DNA from 2 places in the Ruminococcus hominis genome. Region 1 is predicted to be linked to the other one. Evidence: a T-box and tRNA genes for the amino acid it is inferred to sense, from the RefSeq annotation. Region 1 holds a T-box; the other holds one or more tRNA genes.
What was found. A T-box is a leader RNA that pairs with one kind of tRNA and senses whether it is charged. The one in region 1 lies ahead of tyrS (tyrosine--tRNA ligase), so its partner is inferred to be a tRNA-Tyr.
Positions count from the first base shown of each region.

Region 2: it has a tRNA-Tyr gene. The T-box ahead of tyrS (tyrosine--tRNA ligase) is inferred to sense a tRNA for this amino acid. The anticodon was not compared.

Region 1 covers NZ_JACOPE010000001.1:677,055-693,100, forward strand. The annotation lists gene H8S40_RS02980 (FAD-binding oxidoreductase) at 1-506, shown strand, start outside; gene H8S40_RS02985 (MerR family transcriptional regulator) at 618-1,457, opposite strand; gene H8S40_RS02990 (pyridoxal phosphate-dependent aminotransferase) at 1,601-2,779, shown strand; gene H8S40_RS02995 (iron-containing alcohol dehydrogenase) at 2,779-3,198, shown strand; T-box leader at 3,374-3,647, shown strand; gene tyrS (tyrosine--tRNA ligase) at 3,758-4,981, shown strand; gene H8S40_RS03005 (alpha-amylase family glycosyl hydrolase) at 5,116-6,426, opposite strand; gene H8S40_RS03010 (hypothetical protein) at 6,635-6,877, shown strand; gene H8S40_RS03015 (YkgJ family cysteine cluster protein) at 6,889-7,548, shown strand; gene H8S40_RS03020 (4'-phosphopantetheinyl transferase family protein) at 7,555-8,202, shown strand; gene H8S40_RS03025 (SGNH/GDSL hydrolase family protein) at 8,213-9,313, shown strand; gene H8S40_RS03030 (endonuclease III domain-containing protein) at 9,345-9,980, shown strand; gene H8S40_RS03035 (M18 family aminopeptidase) at 10,057-11,385, shown strand; gene fliB (flagellin lysine-N-methylase) at 11,463-12,599, shown strand; gene rplM (50S ribosomal protein L13) at 12,831-13,259, shown strand; gene rpsI (30S ribosomal protein S9) at 13,286-13,678, shown strand; gene H8S40_RS03055 (hypothetical protein) at 14,457-15,242, shown strand; gene H8S40_RS03060 (S66 family peptidase) at 15,744-16,046, shown strand, end outside.
Region 2 covers NZ_JACOPE010000001.1:12,438-28,483, reverse strand. The annotation lists gene H8S40_RS00155 (tagaturonate reductase) at 1-1,072, shown strand, start outside; gene H8S40_RS00150 (bifunctional 4-hydroxy-2-oxoglutarate aldolase/2-dehydro-3-deoxy-phosphogluconate aldolase) at 1,123-1,767, shown strand; gene H8S40_RS00145 (sugar kinase) at 1,767-2,795, shown strand; gene rsmI (16S rRNA (cytidine(1402)-2'-O)-methyltransferase) at 2,911-3,750, opposite strand; gene H8S40_RS00135 (tRNA1(Val) (adenine(37)-N6)-methyltransferase) at 3,763-4,476, opposite strand; gene H8S40_RS00130 (PSP1 domain-containing protein) at 4,466-5,371, opposite strand; gene holB (DNA polymerase III subunit delta') at 5,376-6,371, opposite strand; gene H8S40_RS00120 (guanylate kinase) at 6,511-7,107, opposite strand; gene H8S40_RS00115 (aminotransferase class I/II-fold pyridoxal phosphate-dependent enzyme) at 7,305-8,810, opposite strand; tRNA gene H8S40_RS00110 (tRNA-Lys) at 8,878-8,950, opposite strand; tRNA gene H8S40_RS00105 (tRNA-Phe) at 8,979-9,051, opposite strand; tRNA gene H8S40_RS00100 (tRNA-Met) at 9,073-9,146, opposite strand; tRNA gene H8S40_RS00095 (tRNA-Thr) at 9,174-9,246, opposite strand; tRNA gene H8S40_RS00090 (tRNA-Tyr) at 9,278-9,359, opposite strand; tRNA gene H8S40_RS00085 (tRNA-Val) at 9,376-9,448, opposite strand; tRNA gene H8S40_RS00080 (tRNA-Asp) at 9,455-9,528, opposite strand; rRNA gene H8S40_RS00075 (23S ribosomal RNA) at 9,601-12,492, opposite strand; rRNA gene rrf (5S ribosomal RNA) at 12,769-12,886, opposite strand; rRNA gene H8S40_RS00065 (16S ribosomal RNA) at 12,960-14,492, opposite strand; tRNA gene H8S40_RS00060 (tRNA-Ser) at 14,851-14,938, opposite strand; gene H8S40_RS00055 (Fe-S-containing hydro-lyase) at 15,081-15,635, opposite strand; gene H8S40_RS00050 (fumarate hydratase) at 15,668-16,046, opposite strand, start outside.

The sequences.
Region 1 (16,046 bases):
TTGCTGGATATTGTCTGGAACACGGCGCTTTAGATGTTTTTTTGGTGGATACTCCAGAACGAAAAGATGCAGTTTGGTCCGCAAGAGGGGCATTTTTGGAAGCAATTAAAGCATCAACGACAGAAATGGATGAATGTGATGTTGTTGTTCCGAGAAATCGAATTGCTGAGTTTATCAGGTATACACATGAACTTGCAATGAAGTATGATATTCGAATTCCAAGTTTTGGACATGCAGGTGATGGAAATCTGCATATATACATATGCAGGGATAAATTAGATGAACAAGTCTGGAAAGAAAAACTGGAAAAGGTTTTTGAAGAGATGTATGAAAAGGCTGCGGAAGTTGGTGGTGCTGTTTCAGGTGAACATGGAATTGGATTTGCAAAAAAAGAATATTTGAGAGAGCAGATTGGAGAAGAACAGATAAGGATTATGCGTGGAATAAAACAAGTATTTGATCCGAAAGGTCTGTTGAATCCGGGAAAAGTGATTAGTGGAGAATAGATTACGCCGCATCTTCGCCGTTTCCCCAAGGTGTTCTTGTTGTGTGGATTCCTACTGTCTTGGATAACGTAGTGTGTCTAAGACATAGAAATCCCCACAATTGCTAATACATTAAAAAGACACAATTGGAAAAGAAATTCGGGTGATGTAGTTCGTTTCGTCATCCACGGCCAGTTCATCAAATATGGCTTCTTTATAGCAGAATTCTCCTGGTGTGAGACCATTGCTTTCAAGAAAGGCGAACAATGCATGGTACGCCAGAGAAGCGTCATAATAATCCCCTTTTAAATAGCAGACAGCATAAGTGCCCGCCGGTTTGATCATACAGGAATGATGTTCCGATGGGAATGCGATTTTTGTGAAGAAATAGAGATAAGTATCCGGGAGATTGTGGCGGGCTGCATTGACTGAGATAATGGCACCATAAGGATGCTCCGTGGTCAAGTCCTCGTGGCAGCAGTAGCTGATATGCTGGCACAGTGCCGGAAAGAGTTCCGTGTTGTCGCTGGAATTCAGAGCCGGGCTTGTGATCAGATATTCTTCCGGACAGCTCTCCAGTGTCACAGATGAGACAGTTCCGTCAAATTCAAGGCGTTCGCCAATCTCAAGTAATTCCAGTTTTGTCTGGATGACCTGTTCGATTCGTTTCAGATGCTTCAGTTCCAGTCGTACTTTTTCCTGCTGTTCCAACAATAATTGTTTCAGATTTTCAGGATCTTTGGAATCAATGTATTGTTTGATCTCTTTCAGAGGCATTCCAATGTCTTTCAGACATGTGATTGTAAAAAATACATCACATTGGCTTTTTGTGTAATATCGGTATCCCTTGTCGTCAGTCAGAACTGGTGAGAACAGACCGATTTCATCGTAATGGAACAAAGTTCGTTTATTTGTATTGCATAATTTTGCAAAATTCCCGGTTTTTATACATGGTTTGTTTAATTTCCGCATATTTATTCGCTTATCCTATTGACTATACCGTAACGGTATACTTTATTATAGTTGCCGATTTATGGTAAATCAATACAGAAAAAAAACAAAAGAGAGTATGACGGTTCCGTTTGCAGGGAATCGCGAAGAGAGGAGGTAATATTATGCCAGGATTAAGTGACAGAGTTCAAACATTTACAGATTCCGCCATCCGCAGAATGACAAGAATCAGCGACGAATATGGAGCAATCAATTTATCGCAGGGATTTCCGGATTTTGATCCGCCGAAGGAGATTATGGATGCACTTGCGAAAGCTGCATATGCAGGACCACATCAATATTCCGTGACATTTGGTGCGGAGAATTTCAGAGAGGCACTTGCAAGAAAGCAGGGGGGAGCAATCGGAAGAGAGATTGACCCGGAGAAAGAAATCGTAGTGACTTGTGGTGGAACAGAGGCGATGATGTGTGCGATGATGACAATCTGTAATCCGGGGGACAAGGTGATGGTATTCTCTCCGTTTTATGAGAACTACGGAGCGGATGCGATTCTTTCCGGAGCAGAGCCAATCTACATTCCACTCGTACCGCCGGAGTATGGATTTGATATCCGTTTGGTGGAAGAAGGCTTTCGTCAGGGGGCGAAGGCAATCATTGTCTGTAACCCGTCCAATCCGTGCGGAAAGGTGTTTACAGAAGAAGAATTAACTGCAATCGGAGAGCTTGCGGTGAAATACGATGGATTTGTTGTGACGGATGAAGTATATGAGCATATGGTGTATGCACCGAATCATCACACTTGCATGGCATCCCTGCCGGGAATGTATGAGCATACGATTACATGTAATTCTCTTTCCAAAACATATTCCATCACCGGCTGGAGACTTGGTTATCTGATCGGACCGGAAGAAGTGATTGAGGCAGCGAAGAAGGTACATGATTTCCTGACTGTCGGAGCGGCAGCACCATTGCAGGAAGCAGCTGTGACAGGATTGAATTTCCCTCAGTCATACTATGATGATCTGCTGGAGCTTTACACGGAAAAGCGTGCGTATTTCCTTGATGGGCTGGATCGGATCGGTCTGAAGCACAATGTTCCGCAGGGAACTTATTTTGTGATGATCGACATTCAGGAATATCTCAATCTGCCACAGTTTGCAGGATATACAGATCTGGAATTCTGTGAATGGATGATTCGGAATATCGGAGTGGCAGCAGTTCCGGGATCCAGTTTCTTCAAAGAAGAAGTAAACAACTTGATCCGACTGCATTTTGCGAGAGAAAAATCGACGATGGATGAGGCACTGAACCGTTTGGCGAAGTTACAGGAGCTAGTGAAATAATGAATACAGAAAGTATTTATTTTTGCAATTACTCGATTGGAGAGCATGCATATGACAATGTAACGAATGTGTGTGCAAGATACGGAAAGCGGATCCTTCTGTTTGGCGGCGTGAAAGCGTTGTGTGCAGGAAAGGCGCGATTGGAGGCTGCAATAGAAGGAAGCGAATACGCGATCGTGGATATTGTGCTGTTTGAACAGGAGTGTACTTATGAAAAAATACATCGCCTTGCACAGCGGGCGAAAGAAGTGCAGGCGGATATGATCTTTGGAATGGGAGGCGGCAAAGCACTGGATACTGCAAAAGGTGCCGGATCAGTATCTGCAGGCGGGAATGGGAGATACGATCGGAAAATATTTCGAATGTCATTTTGTCGTTCGAGTGGATCAACTGACATACAGTTCAGCACTTGGCCGTGAAATCAGCAATATGTGTTATGCGCCGTTGCTGGAGTACGGGGAACAGGCATTGGCAGATTCTGTTGATCGTACTCTTTGCGAACCTGGTGCTGTAAAAAGTGGAAAACAGAGGAAATGTGGAAACTATCTTGACAAAGCTCCTCAAATCGGTTAGGCTTGTAAACAGATGAAAAATCAAAAGGCTTTGAAAAGAAAAAGTAGCAATCTTTACACCCATACAGAAAGCAGCCGGCAGATGAGAGGCGCATGAAGGAATGGATTGTGAATACCTCTTGGAGCTGCACACCGAACGGGTCCTGATCGGATGCAAGTAGGCTGTGACGGATCGGCAGACGTTAACATGCCACGGCAATCAATGTTTTTTAGAAACGGCAGTTGCTGTTGAGGCAGCAGATGTGAATCTGTTGTGAATAAAGGTGGTACCACGGGAATGATATCTCGTCCTTACGAAATTGTAGGGGCGGGATTTTTTTATTGCTAAGATTTGACAAAAAGAGATAACTTGTCCCTTCGCACAGTATATTTCAAAAAGAAAAACAAGAAGAAAAGGAGAACAAACATGACACTTTACGAAGAATTACAAGCACGTGGCCTGATCGCACAGGTTACAGACGAAGAACTGATTGCAGATTTGATCAACAACGGAAAGGCAACATTTTACATCGGATTTGACCCAACGGCAGACAGCCTTCATGTCGGACATTTCATGGCATTATGTCTGATGAAACGTCTGCAGATGGCAGGAAACAAACCAATCGCATTGATTGGTGGCGGTACAGCTATGATCGGTGATCCATCAGGAAGATCTGATATGCGTCAGATGATGACACCGGAGCAGATTCAGCATAACTGTGACTGTTTCAAAGAGCAGATGAGTAAATTCATTGATTTCTCAGAAGGTAAGGCATTGATGGTAAATAATGCTGACTGGCTGATGGATTTGAATTACATCGAAGTACTCCGCGAAGTAGGTGCACATTTCAGCGTAAACCGTATGCTTTCACATGAGTGTTACAAACAGCGTATGGAAAGAGGACTTACATTCCTTGAATTTAACTACATGATCATGCAGAGCTACGATTTCTATGAGTTATTCCAGAATTACGGATGTAACCTACAGTTCGGTGGAGATGACCAGTGGGCAAACATGCTCGGTGGTACAGAGCTGATTCGTCGTAAACTTGGTAAAGATGCAAGTGCTATGACAATCACACTGCTTCTGAACTCAGAAGGTAAAAAGATGGGAAAAACACAGTCAGGTGCTGTTTGGCTTGATCCAAACAAAACATCTCCATTCGATTTCTACCAGTATTGGAGAAATGTAGCGGATGCTGATGTACTTAAATGTATCCGTATGTTGACATTCCTTCCGTTAGAGCAGATTGATGAAATGGATTCATGGGAAGGAAGCCAGTTGAACAAAGCAAAAGAAATCCTTGCATTTGAATTAACAAAACTCGTTCATGGTGAAGAAGAAGCAGTTCGTGCACAGGAAAGCGCCCGTGCATTATTCAGCCAGGGAAATGCAGCTGATATGCCAACAGCAGAATTAACAGAAGAAGATTTGACAGAAGGAACAATTGATATTCTTACATTGCTTGCTAAGAGTGGACTTGTATCTTCAAAATCAGAAGCAAGACGTGCTGTACAGCAGGGCGGAGTTGCAGTAGATGGTGAGAAAGTGACAGATATCTATGCGACAATTGAAAAAGATAAATTTGCAGGAGAAGGAATTGTCCTGAAAAAAGGAAAGAAAAATTTCCGTAAAGTAGTTGTGAAATAGAACTAGTGCCAAACGGGGGCAGACCAACGGGGACGGGGAGACCAATGGGGGACGGAGTTTTCTGGCTTTTTGTTAACAAAAAGCCAGAAAACTCCGTCCCCCATTGGTCTCCCCGTCCCCGTTGGTCTCTCCCCTTAGTTCATCTTCAAATACTGAATACTATAAGCCGGCATATTGAGTGATCCTGACAGGTTTCCGGTTTCACCTGTGATCAATTCAGTATAATCTCCATTCAACTCACCATTTCCGGCAGTAAAGTCACAATCCCCGGCGTTGATCGCAACAAGAACCCGTTCGCTGTCGCTGCGGCGTTCAAAGACAAGCTGGTGATTTGTAAGAACGACATTGTGGTATCCACCATTACAAAGTGCATCGCTTTCACGGCGGATTACAATGAGCTTTTCGATAAGCTCAGTCAATTCATTTGGTTTCGGAGCATCGAAACATGGACGAAGTGCATAATCATTATCCGGGGCTTTGACACCTTCTTCGCCCCATTCACTTCCATAGTAGATACATGGAATGCCAGGCATACCAAATAAAATACCATAAGTCAGTGGTAAATGATTCTTGTTTGTGAGAATGCTGGCAATACGAGTAACATCGTGGTTGTCAACAAAGTTCATAAGATGCTTTCCTCGATAAATACACCACTGCTCAGGACCGTACTGACGGTTCAGCGAATGTGCAATCTCAAACATGTTCATGCTGTTAAAACTAGAGTAAATGCCTTTATAACATTCATAGTTTGTACAACTGTGAAGCATCTCATCATTTACAATAATATTGTAATCACCAAAGAGCACTTCTCCAATCAATGCAAATCCCGGTTTTAATTCTTCACAGAAATGGCGTAAACGACGCATGAAATTGTGATCCAGACTATAAGCAACATCGAGACGTAGTCCGTCAATATCGAATTCTTCAATCCAGAAACGAACACAGTCTAACAGATAATCTACGACTGCAGGATTCTGTAAGTTTAATTTTACCAGTTCAAAATGTCCTTCCCATCCTTCATACCAGAAGCCATCATTATAACAGCTGTTTCCGTCAAAGCTGATGTGGAACCAGTCTTTATAAGGAGAATCCCATTTTTTCTCCTGTACATCCTGAAATGCCCAGAAGCCGCGTCCGACATGGTTAAATACGCCATCCAGCATAATCTTTACATGATGCTCATGAAGTGTCTGACAAACTTCTTTAAAATCATCGTTTGTTCCGAGACGACAGTCTATTTTCTTAAAATCGCGAGTATCATAACCATGGTTATCAGATTCAAATATAGGATTTAAAATAATAGAACCGATACCTAATGTCTCAAGGTATTCGCTCCATTCACCAATCTTCTTGATCCTCGGAACAGTCACCCCATCATTATGCACCGGCGCACCGCAAAATCCAATCGGATATATTTGATAAAAAGTTTCATTATAAGCCCACATAAAAAACACCTCTTCCTGTTGTTAAAAATCTAGTAAAAATCCTTTTTATTATAACATAAATTGGTAAAAAGTGATAAAAAATATAGAGGAAATTTAAAAAATATGATTTTTCAGTGAAAGGCTTCGGCTTGACATTTTCTAAAGGAAAGGGCAAAATAAAATGCATGAAAAAGAGTTGTAAAATTGAAATAAGAAAGGCGAAAAAATCATGAATTTTGGAAATATTGGAACAATGATGAAATTACAGTCAGCATTAAAAACATTTAACGCAAATCACCCAAGAGTAATGCCGTTTTTTAAAGCTGTTGGAGCAGAAGGTGTTAAAGAAGGCATGGTTATTGAAATGACAGTGCGCACACCGGAAGGCAAAAGCATGACAAGTAATATTAAAGTGCAGCAGTCAGATTTGGAATTGATCGAGTTATTGAAAAATTTAAATATGAATGAATAAGGAAGAAAAACATGAAACGGAATGTTGAGTTGAGTGAGATTTCAGATGGAAGATTATATACAGCAAATGATATGGTAAAAGCAGACTGCTTTGACTGTCAGGGGTGTTCGGCGTGCTGCCATGGGATGGGAACTTCCATAGTATTAGATCCGATGGATATCTGGCGTCTGCAAAGAGGGATTGGATTGGATTTTGCGGCACTCATGGAGGAATATATTGAGCTCAATGTAGTGGATGGTATGATTCTGCCTAATTTAAAATTAGCAGGACAGACAGAGGCGTGTGCATTTTTAAATGCCGAAGGACGTTGCAGCGTACATGAATTTCGTCCGGGAATTTGCAGATTATTTCCGTTGGGACGTTATTATGAAGAGGAAGGATTCAAATATTTTTTACAAATTTATGAATGTAAAAAAGAAAATCGCGGAAAAGTAAAGATTAAAAAATGGCTGGGAATTCCAAATCTGTCAGCATACGAGAAATACATAGCAGACTGGCACCGGTTTTTGCTGGATTGTGAAGCAGGAATACAGACTTTGGATGAAGAGAATACAAGAATTTTAAATCTATATGTTTTGAAAATGTTTTACCAGACAGCATATGAGAGTGAAGAATTCTATGGAGAATTTTATGAAAGGCTTCAGCAAGTGAAAAATACACTTGGAATTTAAGTGAAAATGGAACAAGTGAAAATATATCAGTTGGATGTTACAAAATTCGAAGATCCGCAGTGCTTTCAGAAACATTATGCGATGCTTTCAAAGGGCAGGCAGAAGAAAATCGATGCATATCGGGTGGACAACGCGAAAAGATTATCTCTTGGGGCAGGCGTTTTGCTGGAGCGGGGGCTACGAGAATATAATATTTGCGAGCGTAATGTGAAAATTAAAACAGGAGAGAATGGAAAGCCCTATCTGGAAGAATATCCGGAGATTCATTTTAATTTATCACATTCCGGAAATATGGTTTTTGCAGTGTTTTCAGACCGGGAAGTAGGGTGTGATATCGAAGAAATCGGAAAACCGCAAGAAAAATTGGCGGAACGCTTTTTTTGTCCGGAAGAATATGAGTATTTGATGAAAATAGAGGATGAACATAGACGATGTGAAGAATTTTATCGTTTGTGGACATTAAAAGAAAGTTTTATGAAAGTGACAGGTCTTGGAATGAAATTGCCATTGGATTCGTTTTGCTTTCAATTAGGAGAACGTGTTGAGATAAGACAACATATAAATAAAGAAGAATATGATTTTCAAGAGTTGGAAATAACAGATAAAAAAGGAACAAAATATAAAGCAGCAATATGTTTATGCGTAAAGAAATGAAGTGTAAAAAATGAGACAACATAAGTGGAGAACAGGAAGAATATTAGGAATAGTAATGGCGGCAGCTATGCTGGGCAGTATCGCTACACCGATTTGTGCGGTGGCGGAAGAATCAGAAGCAGTTGAAATGCAAGATGATGGTATTTTAGAGTATGTCGCTTTGGGAGACAGTATTTCAAATGGATATAGTGCAGATCCAGAATCAGAGATTATTAGTTATCCGCAATTGATTGCACATGATTTGGAAGAAATGGCGGGAGAAGATGTTGAGCTGTCAAAAGATACAAAGAACGGATTGACAACAACGAAGCTGAATTCTGTTATTTTGAAAAGAAAACAAGTGCAGGAGTCTTTAAAAAAAGCTGATTTTGTGACGGTGACGATTGGGGCAAATGATCTTATGAATCAGTTTAAAAAGGTATCAAAAGAAATTTTGAACAATAATACCAAGTTTTCAACGGCAAATCAGGCCTTAGCGGCGTTGCAAGACGGAATTAAGGCAAATCCGCTGCTGCTTGTAAAAGTAGTCAGCGCAATCAGCAATTGGGATTACACCTCATTTGAAGACGATTGGAAGCTTACAATGGAAAATATTGATTCGATGCGACCGGCAAATAGCGAGATGATAGTTACAACAATCTACAATCCGGTAGAAAGCATGGAGCTTCCCGGAACATTGAACAGTATTGTTGAAGGTCTGATTTCAAAGATGAATGATATCATTGTATCTTACGCTGATGATTATGATTATAAGGTAGTGGAGCTGTTAGATTCCGGTATAGGAGAAAAAGTGCAGTCAGATGGACTTCATCCAAACCAGGAAGGGCAACAGCTGATATGTGATTTGATGGAAGAAACTGCAACCTCAGAGCCATTTGAGGCAATAAGAGAATACCGGGAAGAACAGGAACGGGAGAAACAGGAAGCTCTGAAAGCAGCAAAACGTCAGAAGGAGCAGGAAGAAGCAGAAAAGAAAGCTCTGGAAGAAAAAAAAGAGAGAAGAAAGACAGTGGTAAGCTGTGTATCACTCGCAGTTGCAGTTGGTCTTATGGCATTATTGCGTAAGAAAACAGAAAATGAAGAAAGAAATAAACAGAGTGGTAAAAAGTGATACGTGATAAAGAGAAAAGGCGGGTATTGAAGTGAGAAAAAAAGAATTGGCGGCAGAGGTAATCGCACGTTTAAAAAAAGAATATCCAGATGCAGGGTGTACATTGGATTATGATGATGCATGGAAACTACTTGTTAGTGTGCGCCTGGCTGCACAATGTACGGATGCAAGAGTAAATGTGGTTGTGGAAGGATTGTTTGAAAAATATCCAAGTGTAAATGCATTGGCGGAGGCAGATGTAGAGGACATTGAAGCGATAGTGCGTCCGTGTGGTCTTGGAAAGAGTAAGGCAAGAGATATTAGTGCCTGCATGAAGATGATAAAAGAAGAATACGGTGGAAAAGTCCCGGATGATTTTGATGAACTGTTGAAACTTCCGGGAGTTGGAAGAAAAAGTGCAAATCTGATCATGGGAGATGTGTATGGAAAACCGGCAATTGTGACAGACACACATTGCATCCGCCTGACAAATCGCATTGGATTAGTTGACGGCATAAAGGAACCAAAGAAAGTAGAGATGGCATTATGGAAAATCATTCCGCCGGAAGAAGGAAGCGATTTCTGTCACAGACTCGTATATCATGGGAGGGAAGTCTGCACAGCACGAACAAAACCACATTGTGATAAATGTTGTCTCGAAGATATTTGCAAGAAAAAAGGTGTTTAAGATTTCGGAATAGTTAGATGAGACAGTTTGGTATAAAGGACACGTTAAATTTAATAGAAGGGCGAATTAAAAGGAAATGAAAGCAGTAAACGAAAAAGACATTGAAATAACAAAAGAATTATTTGAGTTTATAGAAAAAAGTCCAACTGCATTTCATGCTGTAGAACAGATGAAAAACAGATTGGATAAAGAAGGCTATCAGCAATTGCTGGAAGGAAAAAAATGGGAATTGCAGAGCAAAGAAAAATATTATGTAATTCGAAATAGCTCAGCAATCATTGCATTTCGCATACCAGAAACAAAACCACAGGGATTTCAGATTATGGCAAGCCATAGCGATTCACCAACATTTCGTATTAAAGAAAATCCGGAAATGAAGGTGGAACAGGCATATGTGAAATTGAACGTAGAAAAATATGGCGGGATGCTCTGTGCACCATGGTTTGACAGACCGCTGTCGGTTGCCGGCCGAGTAATCATAAAGGAAGGAAATAGGCTTGTGAGCAAGCTGGTTTCGATAGACCGCGATCTTTTGATGATTCCAAATCTCGCCATTCATATGAATCGTGATGCAAATAACAACTATCAATATAATGTACAGAAAGATATGCTGCCATTATTTTCAATGTCAGGTGAAGAGGGTGAATTTGCACAGATGATCGCGGATGAAGCCGGGGTGGAAAAAGAGCAAATCATAGGCAATGATTTGTATTTGTACAATCGCCAGAACGGAAGTATATGGGGTGCAAACCAGGAATTTTTATCAATTGGACGACTGGATGACTTACAGTGTGCATTTGCTTCGTTAAAAGGATTTTTGCAGGCAGAGACAAAGAACAGTATACCGGTTCATTGTGTCTATGATAATGAAGAAGTCGGAAGCGAAACAAAGCAAGGAGCAGCATCTACATTTTTATATGATACGTTGTATAGAATCAATGAGAGCCTGGAAGGAAATGACAGCGACTACCACAGATTACTTGCATCAAGTTTTATGGTGTCAGCAGATAATGCACATGCCGTACATCCAAATTATGCAGATAAAGCCTGCCCGACAAACCGTCCGTTGTTAAACGAAGGTGTTGTGATTAAAATCAGTGCAAATCAAAAATATACAACAGACGGAATGGCATTTGCTGTATTTAAACAAATCTGTGAAAAGGCAAATGTTCCGACACAGGTTTTCCATAATCGTTCAGATATACTGGGAGGTTCTACGCTTGGAAATATTTCCGGTAATCAGGTGGCTGTGAACAGTGTTGATATCGGACTCCCACAGCTGGCAATGCATTCACCATATGAGACTGCGGGAATAAAAGATACAGGATATCTTGTAGAGGCGGCAAAAACATTTTTTGAAACATCGTGTGTAGAGACGGAATATGGAGTGTACGAGCTGCAATAATGCAGGGAAATGAATTGAAATTTGATGTTCGAAGAAGAATATTTTTCAACAAAGAATAACATAGAGGTTAGGATAAAATGTTATATACAAGACCGGATTATTATAAAGAATTTACATGTACAGCGGAACAATGCGAAGATACTTGCTGTGCCGGCTGGCAGATTGTAATTGATTCTGCATCGATGAAAAAATATCGAGGCGAAAAAAGTGCGTACAAAAAGAAACTTCACCGTTCCATACACTGGCTTCAAAAAACATTTAAACAAGATAAAGAAAAAAGATGTGCTTTTTTAACAGAAGAAAATTTGTGTGATATGTATTTGAATCTTGGAGAAAAAAGCTTATGCAGAACATGCAGACAGTATCCAAGACATATGGAAGAATTTGAAAATGTAAGAGAGGCGTCCCTGTCGCTTTCCTGTCCGGAAGTCGCAAAGCTGCTGCTTTCAAGGAAAGAAAAGGTGAAATTTCAATATCGTGAAACAGAAGAAGAGGAAGAATGGGACGATTTTTCACCATTTCTCTATTCCCAGTTAGTGGATGCCAGAGAGCTGATGATCGAGTTGCTGCAGAATCGGAAATTGTCGATTGAAAATAGAATCGTTTTATGCCTTGGGCTGGCCTATGATATGCAAAATCGCATTGATGCAGATGAGTTGTTCGGCTGCGGAGATGTAATTGAAAATTATCGCAAGCAGGCATATTTTTCATCGGCTGGCAGAAAAGTTGATAGATATAGAAAAAATATAAAAGCACAATATCAGTTTGCACATAGAGTGATAGAAGATTTATATCAATTGGAGCTTTTGAAAGAAGAGTGGGATATGCTTCTTCAAGAGGCACAAGTCCGCCTGTTTGGAAAAGGTGAAGATGTGTATGCAGAGATTATGGATGAATTTAGCGAGTGGATTCAGACAGAGTATCAGTGGGACTGGAACATTCAGTGCGAACAATTGATGGTGTATTTTATTTACACATATTTTTGTGGAGCTGTTTATGATGAACGCATTTTGGTAAATGCAGAGATGGCGGTGGCGGCAGTCAGTGTTATCTGGAATTTGATGGCGGCAACCTGGCTGAAAAATGAGAAGCAGCTTGATCTGGAAGATGTGTGCAGTATTGCGTATCGATATTCAAGAGAGTTAGAGCACTCGGATGAGAACTTGAAACGATATTGGAATATATTAGATGAAGAAAAATTGTTATTCAGGTAGTGAGAATAGGAGAAAGCGTTGCTGGTCACAGGTACTGTGAACAGTAACGTTTGTCGTGAATAAGGGTAAGAAAATAAAAAATATATATTGACAAGCAAGGTTTTACATAATATAATAGTACAGCATGAAAAAAGGAGAAACAGCATACACCAAAGCCCCGGAGTAGGCTGATTTCATATAAAAAAAGTAAAAAACGATGTTATATGATGATTATTAGTAGGAGGAATACCCATGAAAACTTATATGGCTAACCCAGACAAGATTGAAAGAAAATGGTATGTGGTTGACGCTGAAGGTCAGACATTAGGACGTATGGCTTCAGAAATCGCAAAAGTGTTAAGAGGTAAAAACAAACCAGAATACACACCACACGTTGATACAGGTGATTATGTAGTAGTTGTTAATGCAGAGAAAGTTAAAGTTTCAGGAAAGAAACTTCAGCAGAAAATCTATTACAACCACTCTGATTATGTAGGAGGAATGAAAGAGACTACATTAGCAGAGATGATGGCTAAGAAACCTGAAAAAGTTATCGAACTCGCTGTTAAAGGAATGCTTCCAAAAGGACCTATGGGAAGAGACATGATTAAGAAACTTCACGTATATGCTGGACCAGAGCACAAACAGCAGGCTCAGAAACCAGAAGTATTGACATTTTAATGAGAGGTTGAAAGGAGGACATTACAGTGGCTAATACAAAATATTATGGAACAGGAAGAAGAAAAAAATCTATCGCAAGAGTTTACCTTGTACCTGGAACAGGAAAAATTACAATTAATAAAAGAGATATCGACGAGTATTTAGGACTGGAGACACTGAAAGTAGTTGTTCGTCAGCCACTCGTTGCTACAGGAACAGTTGATAAATTTGACGTAATCGTTAACGTTCACGGTGGTGGATACACAGGACAGGCTGGAGCTATCCGTCATGGTATCTCTAGAGCACTTCTTGAGGCTGATGCTGAGTACAGACCAGTTCTTAAGAAAGCTGGATACTTAACACGTGACCCACGTATGAAAGAACGTAAGAAATACGGTCTCAAAGGAGCTCGTAGAGCACCTCAGTTCAGCAAACGTTAATCGTTGTTGTTCAATATTGTATTTTCTATCCCGGAAGTATTTTGCTTCCGGGATTTTTCTAAAAATATCTAAAACGATCTATTATCAAAAATAAATTAAAATTCAGATTAGAAATCAAAATAAAAATTCAGTAAAAATCCAATTAAAAACATATATTAAGTTTATATATTAAATTTAGAATTTAAAACTAAAAGAAAAAGCAAGTTGCGGCTGGAGATTTTTTGAATCAAACAGGCAAAGTATCTGCACGCTATCGGAAAGGCTAGTTGTGGATGCAAATTTTTAAAGGGGAGTATCTGCAAGATAGAGAAAAGGCAGTTTGAAGATGCAAAATTTTGAAGAGGAGTATCTGCAAGATAGAGAAAAGGCAGTTTGAGGATGCAAATTTTTAAAGGGGAGTATCTGCAAGTAGAAAAAAAGCAAGTCGCAGATGAAAATTCTCGCATATTAACGGAAAAAAGCATCTGCAAAGGTGCTTTATAAGCCGATGCAGATACAACAGTTCTAAAAAAAGCATCTACAAGAGTATTTAACAAGCTAATGCAGATACAGCAGCTCTAAAAAAAGCATCTGCAAAGGTATTTAACAAGCCGATGCAGATACAACAGTTCTAAAAAAGGCATCTGCAAGAGCATTTAACAAGCTAATGTAGATACAGCTGTTTATAAAAAATTATCTACAAGAGAACTATATGGGCTGGTAAAGATACCCCAATATTAGAGTTAAGTAACTAAATCAAGAATAAATTAAGAACCAGAAGTAGGAGGCGAAATTGCTTATGCACAATTTTAAAGAATCACTGATTGAAGAACAACAGCGTTTAGAGGAGATTATAGCTAGGGCAAAAATGGAGAATGCTCATATGCCGGAAGGATATTTAAGAATATCAAAGCACAAGAATAGATGTCGTTATTATCATTGTCTGACAGATCGGAATGGGACTTACATTCCAAAAAAGAACATAATATTAAGTAAACAATTGGCTCAGAAAGCATATAACAAATCAATTATAGATAAAGCAGAAGAGCAACTTAGTCAAATAAATAAAATATTAAAAGTAGATACAGACGAAGAAATGAAAAAGTTGTATGATTCCCTACATCCTGATCGGAAAAAATTGATTATTCCATTTGAGGAAAACTGGGAAGACAAGTTGCAAAAATGGTATGAAACATCCTATCAAGGAAAAGAATTTAGAGAAGGCACACCAGTTCTTCTGACTGAAAAAGGAGAACAAGTACGATCAAAATCAGAAAAAATATTAGCAGATTATTTTTACAGAAAGAAGATTTTATATAAATATGAAAAACCATTATATTTAAAAGGATATGGTATAGTATATCCGGATTTCACATTCTTATCTTCGAAAACAGAGCAAGAAATATATTGGGAACATGAAGGGATGATGGATAATCAAGAGTATGCAAGGAGTGCAGTGCGTAAAATAGAATCTTATCAGAAAAATGGAATTTATCCTGGAGAAAGGTTAATTCTTACTTTTGAAACTGAGCAGAATGTGCTTAACCAGAATATAGTTGCAGGTTTGGTAGAGAAATATTTGTAAAGACCCAAAAGCATCTGTAGAAGTATTGCATGAGCAAATGAGGATACCAAAACGTTTAAAATGAATAGCGAAATAAAAAGATGTCACGTAGTGGTGTATTAAAATTATGTGGATGTAATTGAAGCAAAAATATGATATCATGTGAGTAACAAATCGTTATTTTTAGAACAAAATATTTCTATAAGATTAAGCAGATTTTAGTCAATATGAGCTGTTTATTATTGGATTTGATATATCACTTTTTAAAAGAATAGTTTACAATAAATACAAGTAGAAAAAAAGGAGATTAAAAAAGGAGGATTTGACATGAAAATTTTGAAAAGTATTCTTAATTATATTCCATTAGCCACGTTTCTCATATTTGTGGTTACTGATGGAATTTTTTCTCTAACATCGGCATTAATTTTTGTTATTTCCACGAGTGGTCTACTAATTAATTGGAAAAGAAAAAACAGAGATGAAGAATTAAGAAAATAGGAATTTGTGGAGGATGAAAAGATTATGATAAAGAATATCGCTATTGTCAGTTTATCGAGCGGAACAATAGGAGAGGATTTTGTTAAGCATGAGGTAGATATAGGAATAAAAAGGTTGAATGACTTTGGCCTGAATGTTCGATTTATGCCTCATGCCCTTAAAGGAATAGAATATGTCAAAAACCATCCTGAAAAGCGTGCGGCTGATTTGTTACAAGCCCTTAGTGATCCGGAGATTGATATGATTCTCTGTGCAATTGGTGGAGATGATACATATCGCTTGTTGCCTTTCCTGTTTGAACATAATGAACTGGCAGATGCAGTCTCC
Region 2 (16,046 bases), 660 kb from region 1:
CTGCCAGTTTACAGATACTCCTGCCAATTCTTATCCTGGAAAACTGACTCAGTTCTTATATCGTCGTTTCCAGAAATTTGGTCAGGAAGAAGGAAAAGGATTCATCATTCTTTCATGTGAGCTGATTGATGACAATGGAAAAGAGCTTGAAAAATGCGTACTGAAGTATGCTGAGCAGTGGAATCTCGGTGAAGATTTTATTGCATGGATCAAAAAAGAAAATACTTTCTGTTCTACATTAGTTGACCGTATCGTTACAGGGTATCCTAGAAATGAAGCAGATGCAATCTGCGAAGAACTCGGATACAAAGACAACTTAATTGATACAGGTGAGATTTTCGGATTCTGGGTAATTGAAGGTCCTCAGTCTATCAAAGATGAGTTCCCTGTAGATAAAGCAGAACTTCCTATCTTGATCACAGATAACCATAAACCTTACAAACAGCGTAAAGTCCGTATCTTAAACGGAGCTCACACTTCCTTTGTTCTCGGTGCTTACCTTGCAGGACAGGATATTGTAAGAGATTGTATGCATGATGATGTAATCTGCGGATTCATGAACAAAACAATTTATGATGAGATCATCCCTACACTGAATCTTCCAAAAGAAGAATTACTTGATTTTGCATCAGCTGTAACAGAACGTTTCAAAAACCCATTTATCGATCACGCTTTACTTGCAATTTCATTAAACTCTACATCTAAATGGAAAGCTCGTGTAATGCCATCATTAAAAGAGTACATCAAACGCCAGGGTTCTCTTCCTGCTTGCATTACTGCTTCCTTTGCATTTTACATTGCTTTCTTCAATGGTCATACCTTGACAGAAGATGGTCTTGTAGCAAGCAGAAAAGGAAATGATTACACAGTAAAAGATGACAAAAATGTACTGGAATTCTATCTTGCACACAAAGATGATTCCGTAGAAGATCTCGTTCACGCAGTTTGCACAAATACAGATTTCTGGGGCGAAGATCTTACAGCACTGGAAGGATTTGAAGCTGCAGTTTGCAATTATCTGACACAGATTCGTGAAAAAGGTACTTACGAGGTTATGAAATCTCTTCTGTAATATTTTTTAGAAATAACTCATCATCATATATGAAATCAAGGAGATATATTATGAATTCAACATTAGAAAAATTAGAACAGTTTGGTATCGTGCCTGTTGTTGTACTTGATGATGCAAAAGATGCAGCACCTCTTGCAAAAGCACTTTGTGATGGTGGTCTTGCCTGTGCGGAAGTAACTTTCCGCACAGATGCTGCTGAAGAATCTATCCGCATCATGACATCTGAATATCCTGACATGGTTGTTGGAGCCGGTACTGTTCTCACAACCGAACAGGTAGACCGTGCCGTTTCTGCAGGTGCTAAATTCATCGTCAGCCCAGGACTGAATCCAAAAGTTGTAAAATATTGTCTGGAGAAAAATATTCCTGTTACACCTGGAGTTGTTACTCCTAGCGAAATGGAACAGGCTATTGAACTTGGATTAGAAGTAGTTAAATTTTTCCCTGCTGAACCATCCGGCGGACTGGCTATGATCAAAGCTGTCGCAGCACCATACACTATGTTAAGATTCATGCCAACCGGCGGAATAAACCCACAAAACATCACACCTTATCTCCAGTATAATAAAATCATCGCTTGCGGCGGAAGCTGGATGGTAAAAGGAAGTCTTGTTTCTGAAGGAAAATTTAATGAAATTACAGCTCTTACAAAAGAGGCCGTTGAACTTGTTCATTCTGCCCGGGAGGTGAAATAATGGCTAAGGTCGTTACTTTAGGAGAAATTATGCTGAGACTTTCCCCTCCGGGATATCAGCGTTTTGCACAGGCTTCTGATTTTGAAATCAATTACGGCGGTGCTGAAGCCAATGTTGCTGCTTCTTTAGCACAATTTGGAAATGATGCTGCATTCGTATCTAAGATTCCTGCTAACGCAATCGGTGATGCCGCAGTTGCAACAATGAAAAAGCTCGGTGTTGACTGCCGCTACATTGTAAGAGGCGGTAAACGTCTCGGAATTTATTTTCTGGAAAATGGTGCTTCTGTCCGCCCTTCCAGCGTTGTTTATGATCGAGCGGATTCGGCTATTACTCAGGCACTCGCAGAAGAATTCGATTTCGACACTATTTTCGAAAGAGTTGACTTGTTTCATGTATCCGGTATAACTCCTGTTCTTAGCGATACTGCTGCCGAACTTACTATGACAGCTTTAAAGAAAGCAAAAGACCATGGTGTTACAGTATCTTTTGATCTGAACTATCGTGCAAAACTCTGGACAGAAGATGTAGAAGGAAAACAGAAAATGCTTTCTGATATGATGCCTTATGTAGATATTTGCTTTGGAAATGCAAGAGATGCTGCAAAATGTCTTGGTTATACAGAAGGTGATACTGACTTTATTAATGGTGATTACAGCATTTGTGTCGATGAAGAACACATGACAAACGTAATGAAACATTATGGATTTACTCACCTGATCACAACACTCAGAAACAGCATAAGCGCTTCTGATAATGGTTGGTCCGGTGCTATATGTACCAGTTCAGGACTTTATCAGGGAAGCAATTACAATCTTCATATTGTCGACCGTGTTGGCGGCGGAGATTCCTTTGCCTCTGGAGTACTTCATGGAATTCTATCCGATATGGGTGCTGAAAAAGCTCTGGAATTCGGACTTGCTGCCGCAGCAATCAAACACACTATTCCTGGCGATTTAAACTTTATCTCAGAAAATGAAGTTCTTGCACTGATGGATAGTGACGGGGCAGGACGCGTACAGCGCTAGAAACTAGTAGGGACGGGGAACCAGTAGGGACGGAGTTAATGGCTTTTTTTATTAAAAAAGAGCCATTAACTCCGTCCCTACTGGTTCCCCGTCCCCATTGGTTTCCCTCGCTTGTTTATATCAACGTATTATAGATGTCTCTCTTGGACACCCCTCTGTCCTTAGCCACCTTCTTCATAGCTTCTTTCTTATCAATCCCCTGTGAGAGATAATGCTCCATATGTTCTTCAATACTCATTTCTTCCCACTGAGCTTTTTCTTCCTGAGCAATCTGCTCACGGCTTCTTCCTTCGATCACAAGTACGCACTCACCTTTTGGCGGCTGCTCATTATAATATGCACACGCCTCTTCTAATGTCGTCGCAAATGCTGTCTCGTGACGCTTTGTAAGCTCCCTACAGACCGTTATCCGTCGTTCCTTGCCCAATCGTTCACTTAACATCTTTAACGTCTTTAAAAGGCGATGTGGAGCCTCATACATAATAATTGTTCTTGTTTCCCGCTCTATTTCCTGAAGCACCAGCTCTTTTTCCTTCTTATCCGTTGGAAGAAACGCTTCAAAAGCAAATCTTCTTGTCGATAATCCAGATAATGTAAGTGCTGTAATACAGGCTGCTGCCCCCGGAAGCGACGTAACCGAAATTCCAGCTTCATAACACATCTTTACAAGTTCTTCCCCTGGATCTGAAATTCCTGGCGTACCCGCATCTGTAATCAATGCAATGTTCATACCATCCTGCAATTTTTCAACCAGTTTACGACCTTTTTCATATTTGTTATATTCATGGTAGCTCGTCATTGGCGTCTGTATCTCAAAATGATTCAGCAATTTAATACTGTTTCTTGTATCTTCCGCTGCAATCAGATCTACTTCTTTCAACGTCCGTATCACACGAAATGTCATATCTTCCAGATTACCGATCGGTGTTGCACACAGATATAATGTTCCTGACATAATAATTCCTCTCTAATGCTCATACATGATTATCGGCGGCTCAACTGTCACACGCGATTTTCCGCCTCGCAGTCCCTCTATCAAAACCATTGTCGGTTCCTTATCTATATAAGGATGTACAAACTGAATACGTTTCGGCTCAATTCGATACTGGCACATCTTCGCCATAATCTCAGCAAGCCTGAATGGTTTATGAATCATATAAAAACGTCCCTTGCTATCTGCAAGAATCTTTTCACTCTCTCTTAAAATATCATCTAAAGTACAAAGTATCTCATGTCTTGCTATTGTCTTTGCATCGCCCTCATTTTTCAGGCCATGCTGATTTAACATGTAAGGCGGATTCGTAGTGATAACATCAAAAGAGGCAGGCGGAAAAATCGTTGCTGCCTCTTTAATATCTCCTGTTACAATCTCAATCTTATCTTCCAACCGGTTATATGCCACACTTCTTCGTGCCATATCTGCACTCTCTTCCTGAATCTCAAGACCGGTAAAATGACTTCCCTTTGTCTTGCCTTCTAATAGAATTGGCAATATTCCTGTTCCTGTTCCAAGATCCAGCACCCGTTCTCCCGGTTTTACTTTTGCAAAATTAGAAAGAAGTACTGCATCGATTCCAAAACAAAAACGCTTCGGATCTTGTATGATCTCGTAACCTTTTAACTGCAAATCATCCAATCGCTCTCCCGGATACAAATGTACATCCTGATTCTTAATTGTCATCTAACTTGGATGCTCCTTCATTTTTCTCCAATTTGGCAAATTGTTTCATCTCTTCCTTTGAAACCTTTGTTTTTCTTCGTCTCGGTTTAAATTTCAACTCATCAGCAGAATACTCTCGAATCTCTTTCTCATCATTTTCAAGATTTACAATCACCTTAACCTGCTTACGTAAAACACTTAACGAATGCACTACTCCACTTAACTGATCCGGTGTTGTCACCATATCTCCGACTGATGGAAGCTGACTGTTCAACTCTTCATACGTTTCTTCTTCATTTGTCAAACAACACATCAAACGTCCGCAAACACCAGAAATCTTTGTTGGATTAAGTGAAAGATTCTGTTCCTTTGCCATCTTAATTGAAACTGCTGCAAACTCAGATAAATATGTGCTACAGCACAATGGTCTGCCACAGATTCCAATCCCTCCACGGATCTTTGTCTCATCTCTCACACCAATCTGACGCAATTCAATTCTTGTACGGAAAACTGCCGCCAAATCCTTGACAAGCTCTCTAAAATCAATTCTTCCATCTGCTGTAAAATAAAATAATACTTTATTATTATCAAATGTATATTCTACATCAATCAGTTTCATCTGCAAATTGTGCTTGCGAATCTTTTCCAGACAAATTTTAAACGCTTCTTTTTCTTTTTCTTTATTCTTCTCAACCGTTTTTTTATCCTGTTCATTTGCAATACGAATAACAGATTTTAACGGCTGTACGACTTCATCATCGCTCACTTCCTTCGGACCGCTTACAACACGCCCGTATTCTATGCCTCTCGCAGTCTCAACAATGACATATTCTCCCTGCTTTATTTCCAGTTCTCCCGGCGAAAAAAAATATATCTTTCCTGCAGTTCGAAAACGCACACCTATTACTTTTATCATTCTTCTAGTTCTCCTTTATTGTCAGCAGAAGCAATTCCATTGTCAGCTCAAAGTTTACATTTGCATTTAGTCTTGCCTTTGCTTTCTCGATACCCTCCAGTATTACTTCAATACCTTCATAGGAACTTTTACTGGCACGCTGCTTGATATACTTCAGCTGATCTGAAAATACAACCCTGTCCGGATCTTTTGTTGCTTTAAATAATAAAACATCACGATACCAGATTGCAATAATATCCAGATAATCCTGAATCTCCAGCTTATATGACATACAGTTTTTCACCGCAGCCATCAACTCTTCTACCTGCATCTCATCAATATTTCTAAGCAGTCTGATTGCCTCTTCTTTAATCTCATTAAAATATTCAGAAGTTGCAAGTGAAATTGCTTTTCCCATATTCCCCTGTGCAAATGCTACGCAGATATCTGCTTTATAATCTGGAATCTCCAACTGCTCCATAAGATATTTTTTCACCAATTGATCTCTAATATTACGCAATTTCAACATAACACATCGAGAACGTATTGTTGGCAATAATACTTCTGCATTCTGTGTTAAAAGCATGATCACTGCATACTCCGGCGGCTCTTCAATCGTCTTTAATAACGCATTCTGAGCCTGTACACTCATCATATCTGCATCATCAATAATATAAATCTTATATTTACTACTATAAGGTTTTATCACAATATCATTATTTACCTGTTCACGAATATCATCTACACTGATCGTCGTCGGTTTTTCATGAACAACACGGATAATATCCGGCTGGTTACCATTCATTGCCTGTTTACAAGACTGGCATTTTCCACATGCATCTCCGTCTGCCTCTCGGTTCTGGCACTGAAGACTCATTGCAAATAGATTTGCCAGTAGTTTCTTTCCAGACCCTCTTTCTCCGTTGAGTATATAAGCATGGGAGACAGTATCCGATGTCACAGCATTCCCAATGTACTGTATTATATTTTTGTGTCCTACAACGTCTTTAAATCCGCTCATTCTATCACCCACATTCTTTAAATTTATTCCCACAGCCATTCAGCCACTTCGACATTCGTATTATAACATAGTTTTTAAGGGAGTCATACCCGCAAATACGAAAAAGCATTCTTTTATATTCACTATATACTATCTAATTTTACGTAAATCCGTTTTCCTGTATACCAATATAATTACAAATCTCACTTACACATTTTTGAAAATCAAAATTTTGAAAACGCTTTGTAATTCCCGCATCCTGTAAATTTTTCTCCGAAAAGTCCTCTGAATCTGCTAAAAATCTTCTGCACATTTCTGCATATTTAGGTGCTGCCTGCTGTCGCTCTCTTTCCAGAGCCCTGCTTAATCGCAATCCATCCTCTACCTCTACATATAACGGAATCATATTTTCTTTTCCGAAATATTTACACATTTCCTTATAAGACACCAACGTGCCAATCACCAGATAACTATATTGCGACAAATCAACTTGTCCATCGTCTGCCGTAAAATATTTCCAAATTCCATGTTTTGTCTGATAAGCACGCTGCTCAATAACACAACCTCTTTTTTCCAATTCCTGAAGTTTATTTTCATCTACAAAATGATATTCCACCCCATCTTGTTCTCCTTCGCGGATTGGTCTTGTTGTATATAAAATTATATTTTTCAATTCCGGTATTCTTTCTTTTATTTTCTTAAAAAGAGAATCTTTCCCAGATGAGCTTTTTCCCATTAAATAAAAAATCTTTCCCATGCTTTTTCCTCTCTCACTGTTACATACATTATAGTTGTTCTATTTTACTAAATTCAAGTCGAGCAACCGCAAGACTTGGCGTGTGATTCTGGTCAGCGTAAGCTGACACATTCTTTACAGAATCACTGCGCATCCTCGCGGAGCGTTTATCTCAGTGGGAGTCCAATCTCCGACTGAGATAACTACATTTTGGGTACTTACTTTAACACTTCTAATTTACCTTCTTCTTTTGCACCCTCAATATCAAAACCTGCACATTCATACTGTATGAGAATTTTAATTGCTTTGTTTGAAATTTGCTCTCCCGGAACTATAATCGGAATCCCCGGCGGATATAGATAAGCATACTCTGTTGAAATATATCCCACACAATTTTTATATTCTAACGATACCACATTTTCCTTATTCTTTGCTTTTTTTATTGCTTCAGCACTCGGATAAACCTGCTCTAATTCTGGTAATTGATAACTGTGGAGTTTAATGTTTTTTTCACAACTGTCTGTTTTTTTTGAAATGTTATCCACATTATTCGGTTCTTTTTCACCTTTTTTATTGAATAACTCTTTTTTATCTAACTCTTCATCTATTTCATATAAGGCTTTCACCAGTCTATCCATTCCATCCTTCTTATCCCCTATAGAAGTCATAGCCAGTACATAACTTCCTGCTGACAGTTCCATTTCCAAATGATAATTCTTTAATAATATCCGATGCAATTCTTTTCCTGTCATTTTGGTATCTTTCACAGAAATAACTAATTTGGATTTATCATATTCTACCTTGCCGGTCTCTACCAATTTCAAATGTTTCAAATGTCGTAAATTTTTTCTCACATTATCTAAATTTTCTACATAGCTTTGAAAATAAGCATCTCTATAATTTTCCAGCATATCTATACATTCATCTATAGAGGCCATTAATATATAAGATGGACTGCTCGACTGAAGCATATGTAAATACATTCTCACCGATTCTCTATCTACGATTTGTCCATTCATATGTATCAATGCTGTCTGTGTCAAAGAAGGGAGTGTTTTATGTATACTCTGGATTACAATATCGGCACCTTTTTCATTCGCATTTCTTGGAAAATATGGATGAAATCCAAAATGTGCTCCATGAGCTTCATCAACGATCAATGGGATTCCATATTCATGAACAATCTTCGCTATTGTTTCTATATCTGACAAAACACCATCATATGTAGGCGAAACTATCATAACTGCTTTTATTTTATTTTCACAATCAGATTTGTAATTTTCCTCTAACTTCTTCCGAATCTTTTCCGGATCTATTTCTCCATTCAATTCTACTTCCGGATCATAATTAGGATAAATATAATCAACATGCAATTCATTCATGTAAATAGCATGATATACCGATTTGTGGCAATTTCTTGCAACAAGAATCCGATCTCCTTTTTCTGTCGATCCTAAAATAGCACTTAAAATACCGACTGTACTTCCATTTACTAAAAAAGCTGTTTCTTCAGCATGAAAAATCTTTGCCGCTCGTTCCTGTTCTTCTTTTAAAATTTCTTTTGAATGATGAAGGTCATCAAATCCTGTAATTTCTGTAATATCATATGCATATGGAATATCCGCTTTTATAAGCTCTTTATTTCTTTTATGTCCCGGCATATGAAATCCATAATAATCAGAGTCACTGTATTTTTTTAATCTTTTATATAAGGTTTCTGACATTGTTTTTAGCGCTCCTTAAACTTAAATAAAAAAAAATCAACGTCTATTCAACGTTGATCATTTACAATGAGCGTGCGGGGATTCGAACCCCGGACAACTTGATTAAAAGTCAAGTGCTCTACCACCTGAGCTACACGCCCATATTCACAGCTATTATTGCAGTGAAAATGCCCAGAGCCGGAATCGAACCAGCGACACGAGGATTTTCAGTCCTCTGCTCTACCGACTGAGCTATCTGGGCATAAGACTTAAAAGTCTTGAATTGCGGGGGCAGGATTTGAACCTACGACCTTCGGGTTATGAGCCCGACGAGCTTCCAGACTGCTCCACCCCGCGATATGAAGTTAACTCTCAAAAAGAGAAAGCCGATGATCGGACTCGAACCGATAACCTGCTGATTACAAATCAGCTGCTCTGCCAATTGAGCCACATCGGCTTGCATTTGCAAGTCCGATTAAAAATCGGAATGGATGGAGGTGGATTCGAACCACCGAAGCAATTTGCAGCAGATTTACAGTCTGTCCCCTTTGGCCACTCGGGAATCCATCCATATTATTTTTTTAAGTGGGACCTACAGGGCTCGAACCTGTGACCCTCTGCTTGTAAGGCAGATGCTCTCCCAGCTGAGCTAAGATCCCACATAACGACCCAGAAGAGACTCGAACTCTCGACCTCCGCCGTGACAGGGCGGCGCTCTAACCAACTGAGCCACTAGGCCGTATTAAATTGAAGGTTGTACCTTCAAAACTGCATACAAAGTTTTTCATCCATCTTGTTCCTATCACCTGTTCTGGTTATGCCCTCGACCTATTAGTAACAGTCAGCTCCATGTGTTACCACACTTCCACCTCTGCCCTATCTACCTCGTCGTCTTCAAGGGGTCTTACTAACTTGACGTTATGGGATATCTTATCTTGAGGGGGGCTTCACGCTTAGATGCCTTCAGCGTTTATCCCTTCCCGGCTTGGCTACCCTGCCATGCATCTGGCGATGCAACAGGTACACCAGCGGCCAGTCCATCCCGGTCCTCTCGTACTAAGGACAGCTCCTCTCAAATATCCTACGCCCACGCCGGATAGGGACCGAACTGTCTCACGACGTTCTGAACCCAGCTCGCGTACCGCTTTAATGGGCGAACAGCCCAACCCTTGGGACCTACTTCAGCCCCAGGATGCGATGAGCCGACATCGAGGTGCCAAACCACTCCGTCGATGTGAACTCTTGGGAGTGATAAGCCTGTTATCCCCAGGGTAGCTTTTATCCGTTGAGCGATGGCAATCCCACTTTATACCACCGGATCACTAAGTCCTACTTTCGTACCTGCTCCACCCGTCGGTGTCGCAGTCAAGCTCCCTTCTGCCTTTGCACTCTTCGAATGGTTTCCAACCATTCTGAGGGAACCTTTGAGCGCCTCCGATACCCTTTCGGAGGCGACCGCCCCAGTCAAACTCCCCACCTGACATTGTCCCCCAGCCGGATCACGGCTGCTGGTTAGAAACCCAATACTGCAAGGGTGGTATCCCAACATCGACTCCACGGCAACTGGCGTTACCGTATCCTAGTCTCCCACCTATCCTGTACATGCAATATCGAATCCCAGTATCAAGCTGGAGTAAAGCTCCATGGGGTCTTTCCGTCCTGGCGCAGGTAACCAGCATCTTCACTGGTATTTCAATTTCACCGGGTGCATTGTTGAGACAGTGCCCAAATCATTACGCCTTTCGTGCGGGTCGGAACTTACCCGACAAGGAATTTCGCTACCTTAGGACCGTTATAGTTACGGCCGCCGTTTACTGGGGCTTAAGTTCAAAGCTTCGCTTGCGCTAACCTCTCCCCTTAACCTTCCAGCACCGGGCAGGCGTCAGCCCATATACCTCACCTTTCGGTTTTGCATAGACCTGTGTTTTTGCTAAACAGTTGCTTGGGCCAATTCTCTGCGGCCATTCGCATGGCACTCCTTCTCCCGAAGTTACGGAGTCATTTTGCCGAGTTCCTTAACAATGCTTCTCCCGTCGGCCTTAGGATTCTCTCCTCATCCACCTGTGTCGGTTTACGGTACGGGTATGATATAAACAATAGCGGCTTTTCTTGGCAGTTAGCTCACGCTCTTCCCTACTCTTTTTCGGTCCGCATCACGTCTTCCCGTTGCCTGCCGGATTTTCCTGACAGACCGGTACCTCGCTTGCGCCGGGCTTTCCGTTCCCGGCTCGCGCTCTCTCCCTGCGTCCCCACAGTTCTGTTATATCATAGTACAGGAATTTCAACCTGTTATCCATCGACTACGTCTTTCGACCTCGCCTTAGGCCCCGACTTACCCAGCGCAGATCAGCTTTACGCTGGAAACCTTAGATATTCGGCCGGAAGGATTCTCACCTTCCTCTCGCTACTCATTCCGGCATTCTCTCTTCTTAAAAATCCACTGCTCCTTTCGGTACAGCTTCGTCTCTTTAAGAATGCTCCTCTACCAATTAACATTCGTTAATTCCTAAGCTTCGGTAGTGTGTTTCAGCCCCGGACATTTTCGGCGCAGGACCTCTCGACTAGTGAGCTATTACGCACTCTTTTAATGGATGGCTGCTTCTGAGCCAACATCCTAGTTGTCTTCGAAATCCCACATCCTTTTCCACTTAACACACATTTTGGGACCTTAGCTGTAGGTCTGGGCTCTTTCCCTTTTGACTACCCAACTTATCTCGTGCAGTCTGACTCCCATACATCATCTACGCGGCATTCGGAGTTTGATATCTCTTAGTAAGCTTTGACGCCCCCTTAAGAATTCAGTGCTCTACCTCCGCAAGACTCGTATGAGGCTAGCCCTAAAGCTATTTCGAGGAGAACCAGCTATCTCCGGGTTCGATTGGAATTTCTCCCCTATCCACACCTCATCCCCACCCTTTTCAACGGATGTGGGTTCGGTCCTCCATTGCCTTTTACGGCAACTTCAACCTGGACATGGATAGATCACCCGGTTTCGGGTCTACTCTGACTGACTTCACGCCCTATTCAGACTTGGTTTCCCTTCGGCTCCACACCTTCAGTGCTTAACCTCGCCAGCCAGCGTAACTCGCCGGACCGTTCTACAAAAAGTACGCGGTTCATCATATAAAGATGTTCCACAGCTTGTAAACATATGGTTTCAGGTTCTCTTTCACTCCCCTCCCGGGGTCCTTTTCACCTTTCCTTCACAGTACTATGCGCTATCGGTCACTAAGAAGTATTTAGCCTTACGGGGTGGTCCCCGCTCATTCCCACAAGGTTTCTCGTGTCTCGTGGTACTCTGGATACCGCCATGTCAACTCGTCTTTCGCTTACGGGGCTTTCACCCTCTCTGGCTGGCTTTCCCAAAACCATTCTGCTAGACTCATTGAATCAATTATACGGTCCGAACCCCGGAGTGCACGCACTCCGGTTTGGGCTCTTCCGCTTTCGCTCGCCGCTACTCACAGAATCACATGTTGTTTTCTCTTCCTCCGGCTACTTAGATGTTTCAGTTCACCGGGTTCCCTTCCTAACGTTATGGATTGGCGTTAGGATACTTGAGGTTTGCTCAAGTAGGTTTCCCCATTCAGAAATCTCCGGATCAATGGATATTTGCTCCTCCCCGAAGCTTTTCGCAGCTTATCACGTCTTTCATCGGCTCTTAGTGCCAAGGCATCCACCATACGCTCTTATCAGCATAACCAACAGACAAGAAACACGGGTTGGTTTCTCATCGACACATACTAGCGTGTATGCGTTGGTAATAGGTCAATTTCTTTTAAGTCTGTTTTCTTCAGACTTTAGTTAATGTTTGTTAACATTACCTCGGATGTCTTGATTAGATATTTTTTAATCTTATCATCTATATTTCTTTGTATGCAATTTTCAAGGTACAATTCTGACTGATGTTTATCAGTCATCAGAAACAAAAATCATTTTTTATCTCTGATCACTGGTAAATCCAGTTTTCTTTTTTTAGATTTGGCGGCCACCTACTCTCCCACACCGTCTCCAGTGCAGTACCATCGGCCGTTTAGGTCTTAACCATCGTGTTCGGGATGGGAACGGGTGTTACCCCTAAACGCATCGCCACCAAAAGGTTTCATTATCAAGTTGTTTCTTGATAACTAAACAATAGACAGCAGTTCTCTTTACTTTTTTCTTCCTTAGAAAGGAGGTGATCCAGCCGCACCTTCCGATACGGCTACCTTGTTACGACTTCACCCCAGTTATCGGTCCCACCTTCGGCAGCTCCCTCCTTACGGTTGGGTCACTGACTTCGGGCGTTACTGACTCCCATGGTGTGACGGGCGGTGTGTACAAGACCCGGGAACGTATTCACCGCGACATTCTGATTCGCGATTACTAGCGATTCCAGCTTCATGTAGTCGAGTTGCAGACTACAATCCGAACTGAGACGTTATTTTTGGGATTTGCTTACCCTCGCGAGTTTGCCTCCCTTTGTTTACGCCATTGTAGCACGTGTGTAGCCCTGCTCATAAGGGGCATGATGATTTGACGTCATCCCCACCTTCCTCCAGGTTATCCCTGGCAGTCTCTCCAGAGTGCCCGGCCAAACCGCTGGCTACTGAAGATAGGGGTTGCGCTCGTTGCGGGACTTAACCCAACATCTCACGACACGAGCTGACGACAACCATGCACCACCTGTCTCCGGTGTTCCGAAGAAAAGCTCCCATTACGGAGCGGTCACCGGGATGTCAAGAGCAGGTAAGGTTCTTCGCGTTGCTTCGAATTAAACCACATGCTCCACCGCTTGTGCGGGTCCCCGTCAATTCCTTTGAGTTTCATTCTTGCGAACGTACTCCCCAGGTGGACTACTTATTGCGTTTGCTGCGGCACCGAATGGCTTTGCCACCCGACACCTAGTAGTCATCGTTTACGGCGTGGACTACCAGGGTATCTAATCCTGTTTGCTCCCCACGCTTTCGAGCCTCAACGTCAGTCATCGTCCAGTAAGCCGCCTTCGCCACTGGTGTTCCTCCTAATATCTACGCATTTCACCGCTACACTAGGAATTCCGCTTACCTCTCCGACACTCTAGAAAAACAGTTTCCAATGCAGTCCCGGGGTTGAGCCCCGGGTTTTCACATCAGACTTGCCTCTCCGTCTACGCTCCCTTTACACCCAGTAAATCCGGATAACGCTTGCCCCCTACGTATTACCGCGGCTGCTGGCACGTAGTTAGCCGGGGCTTCTTAGTCAGGTACCGTCATTTTCTTCCCTGCTGATAGAAGTTTACATACCGAAATACTTCTTCCTTCACGCGGCGTCGCTGCATCAGGGTTTCCCCCATTGTGCAATATTCCCCACTGCTGCCTCCCGTAGGAGTTTGGGCCGTGTCTCAGTCCCAATGTGGCCGGTCGCCCTCTCAGGCCGGCTACTGATCGTCGCCTTGGTAGGCCGTTACCCCACCAACCAGCTAATCAGACGCGGGTCCATCTCATACCACCGGAGTTTTTACCTCTGCACCATGCGGTGCTGTGGTCTTATGCGGTATTAGCAGTCATTTCTAACTGTTATCCCCCTGTATGAGGCAGGTTACCCACGCGTTACTCACCCGTCCGCCGCTCAGTCACAATACTCGTCATTCCGAAGAAATCCAAGTAAAGCGCTTCGCTCGACTTGCATGTGTTAAGCACGCCGCCAGCGTTCATCCTGAGCCAGGATCAAACTCTCGTTAAAAGTGTTTGTTCTAGTCAAGATTAACTCTAGCTAATCTATCCTTTTACTGTTGTTTTGGTTTGTTATAAACCGTTCTTAAAAAATTTTCTCTTAAAGAAATTTTCAAGGATCTGTTGTCTATTGTTTAGTTATCAATGTTCTTTATTTTGTTGTCGTCTCAAGCGACAGCTTTAATAGATTATCACATCTTTTGTCGTTTGTCAACAACTTTTTTATTTTTTCTGTTTCGCTTCAAGTCACTCTCTCGATGTCTTGTTTGCGACAGCTAAAATAGAATATCATGTTTTTCATCTCTTGTCAACAACTTTTTTAATGTTTTCAAGTTTGATATTCTTTCGATGCATTGTCTTGCATCAAACGGAGAAAGAGGGATTTGAACCCTCGCGCCGGTCACCCGACCTACACCCTTAGCAGGGGCGCCTCTTCAGCCTCTTGAGTATTTCTCCTAGTACTGAATAACACCTATATACCAATAGGATTATTTAGTTCAACGCAACAGCGCAGAATTTATTATATAAGAGAATCCTGCACTTGTCAACGTCTTTTTCAAATTTTTTTACTTCATTTTTGCATTAATTTTATTTTTGTCTATTTTTCAACACAATACTGTTTAATAGCTGTTTCATAAAGATTATTACCCTCGCTGTCAATTACTACTATAACAGGGAAATTTTCTACTGTTAATTTACGAATAGCCTCTGTTCCAAGATCTTCATACGCAACAACTTCTGAACTCGTAATACATTTTGATAATAATGCTCCTGCTCCTCCAACTGCTGCAAAGTATACTGCATCATTTCTCACAATTGCATCAATTACAGCTTGTGAACGTTTTCCTTTTCCTATCATTGCACCTTGTCCAAGATCTAATAGCTGCGGTGCATACTTGTCCATACGGCTTGCTGTTGTCGGACCCGCTGAACCAATTGGTCTGCCTTCTCTTGCAGGAGACGGTCCCATATAATAGATTATCTGTTCTTTAATATCTATTGGTAAGTCTTCACCCTTTTCAAGGATTTCATACATTCTTTTATGTGCAGCATCACGTGCAGTATAGATTGTTCCTGTTATGTATACATAATCTCCTGCTTTTAATGTTCTTGCTACTTCTTTTGTAATCGGAGCTGTTATATGTTTATCCATTTTTATATCCTTTCTCTTTATCTATGAAAATATTAAATTTCCCGGATTGCATGTCTGTTTACGTGACAACAAATATTTACCCCGACCGGAAGTCCTGCTATATGAGTCGGATATGTATTGATATTAACAGCCAATGCTGTCGTTGTACCACCAAGTCCTCCTGGTCCGATTCCCAGGCCATTAATTTTCTCCAACACTTCTTCTTCCATCTCTTTAACATATGGAATATCCGAATGTGTTCCTACTTCACGAGTCAGTGCTTCTTTTGCCATCAATGCACATTTTTCAAATGTACCACCGATACCAACACCAACTACCATTGGCGGGCATGCATTTGGTCCAGCATCTTTCACAGCTGTAAGAATTGCCTCTTTCACTCCTTCAATTCCTTCTGCCGGTTTCAGCATGAAC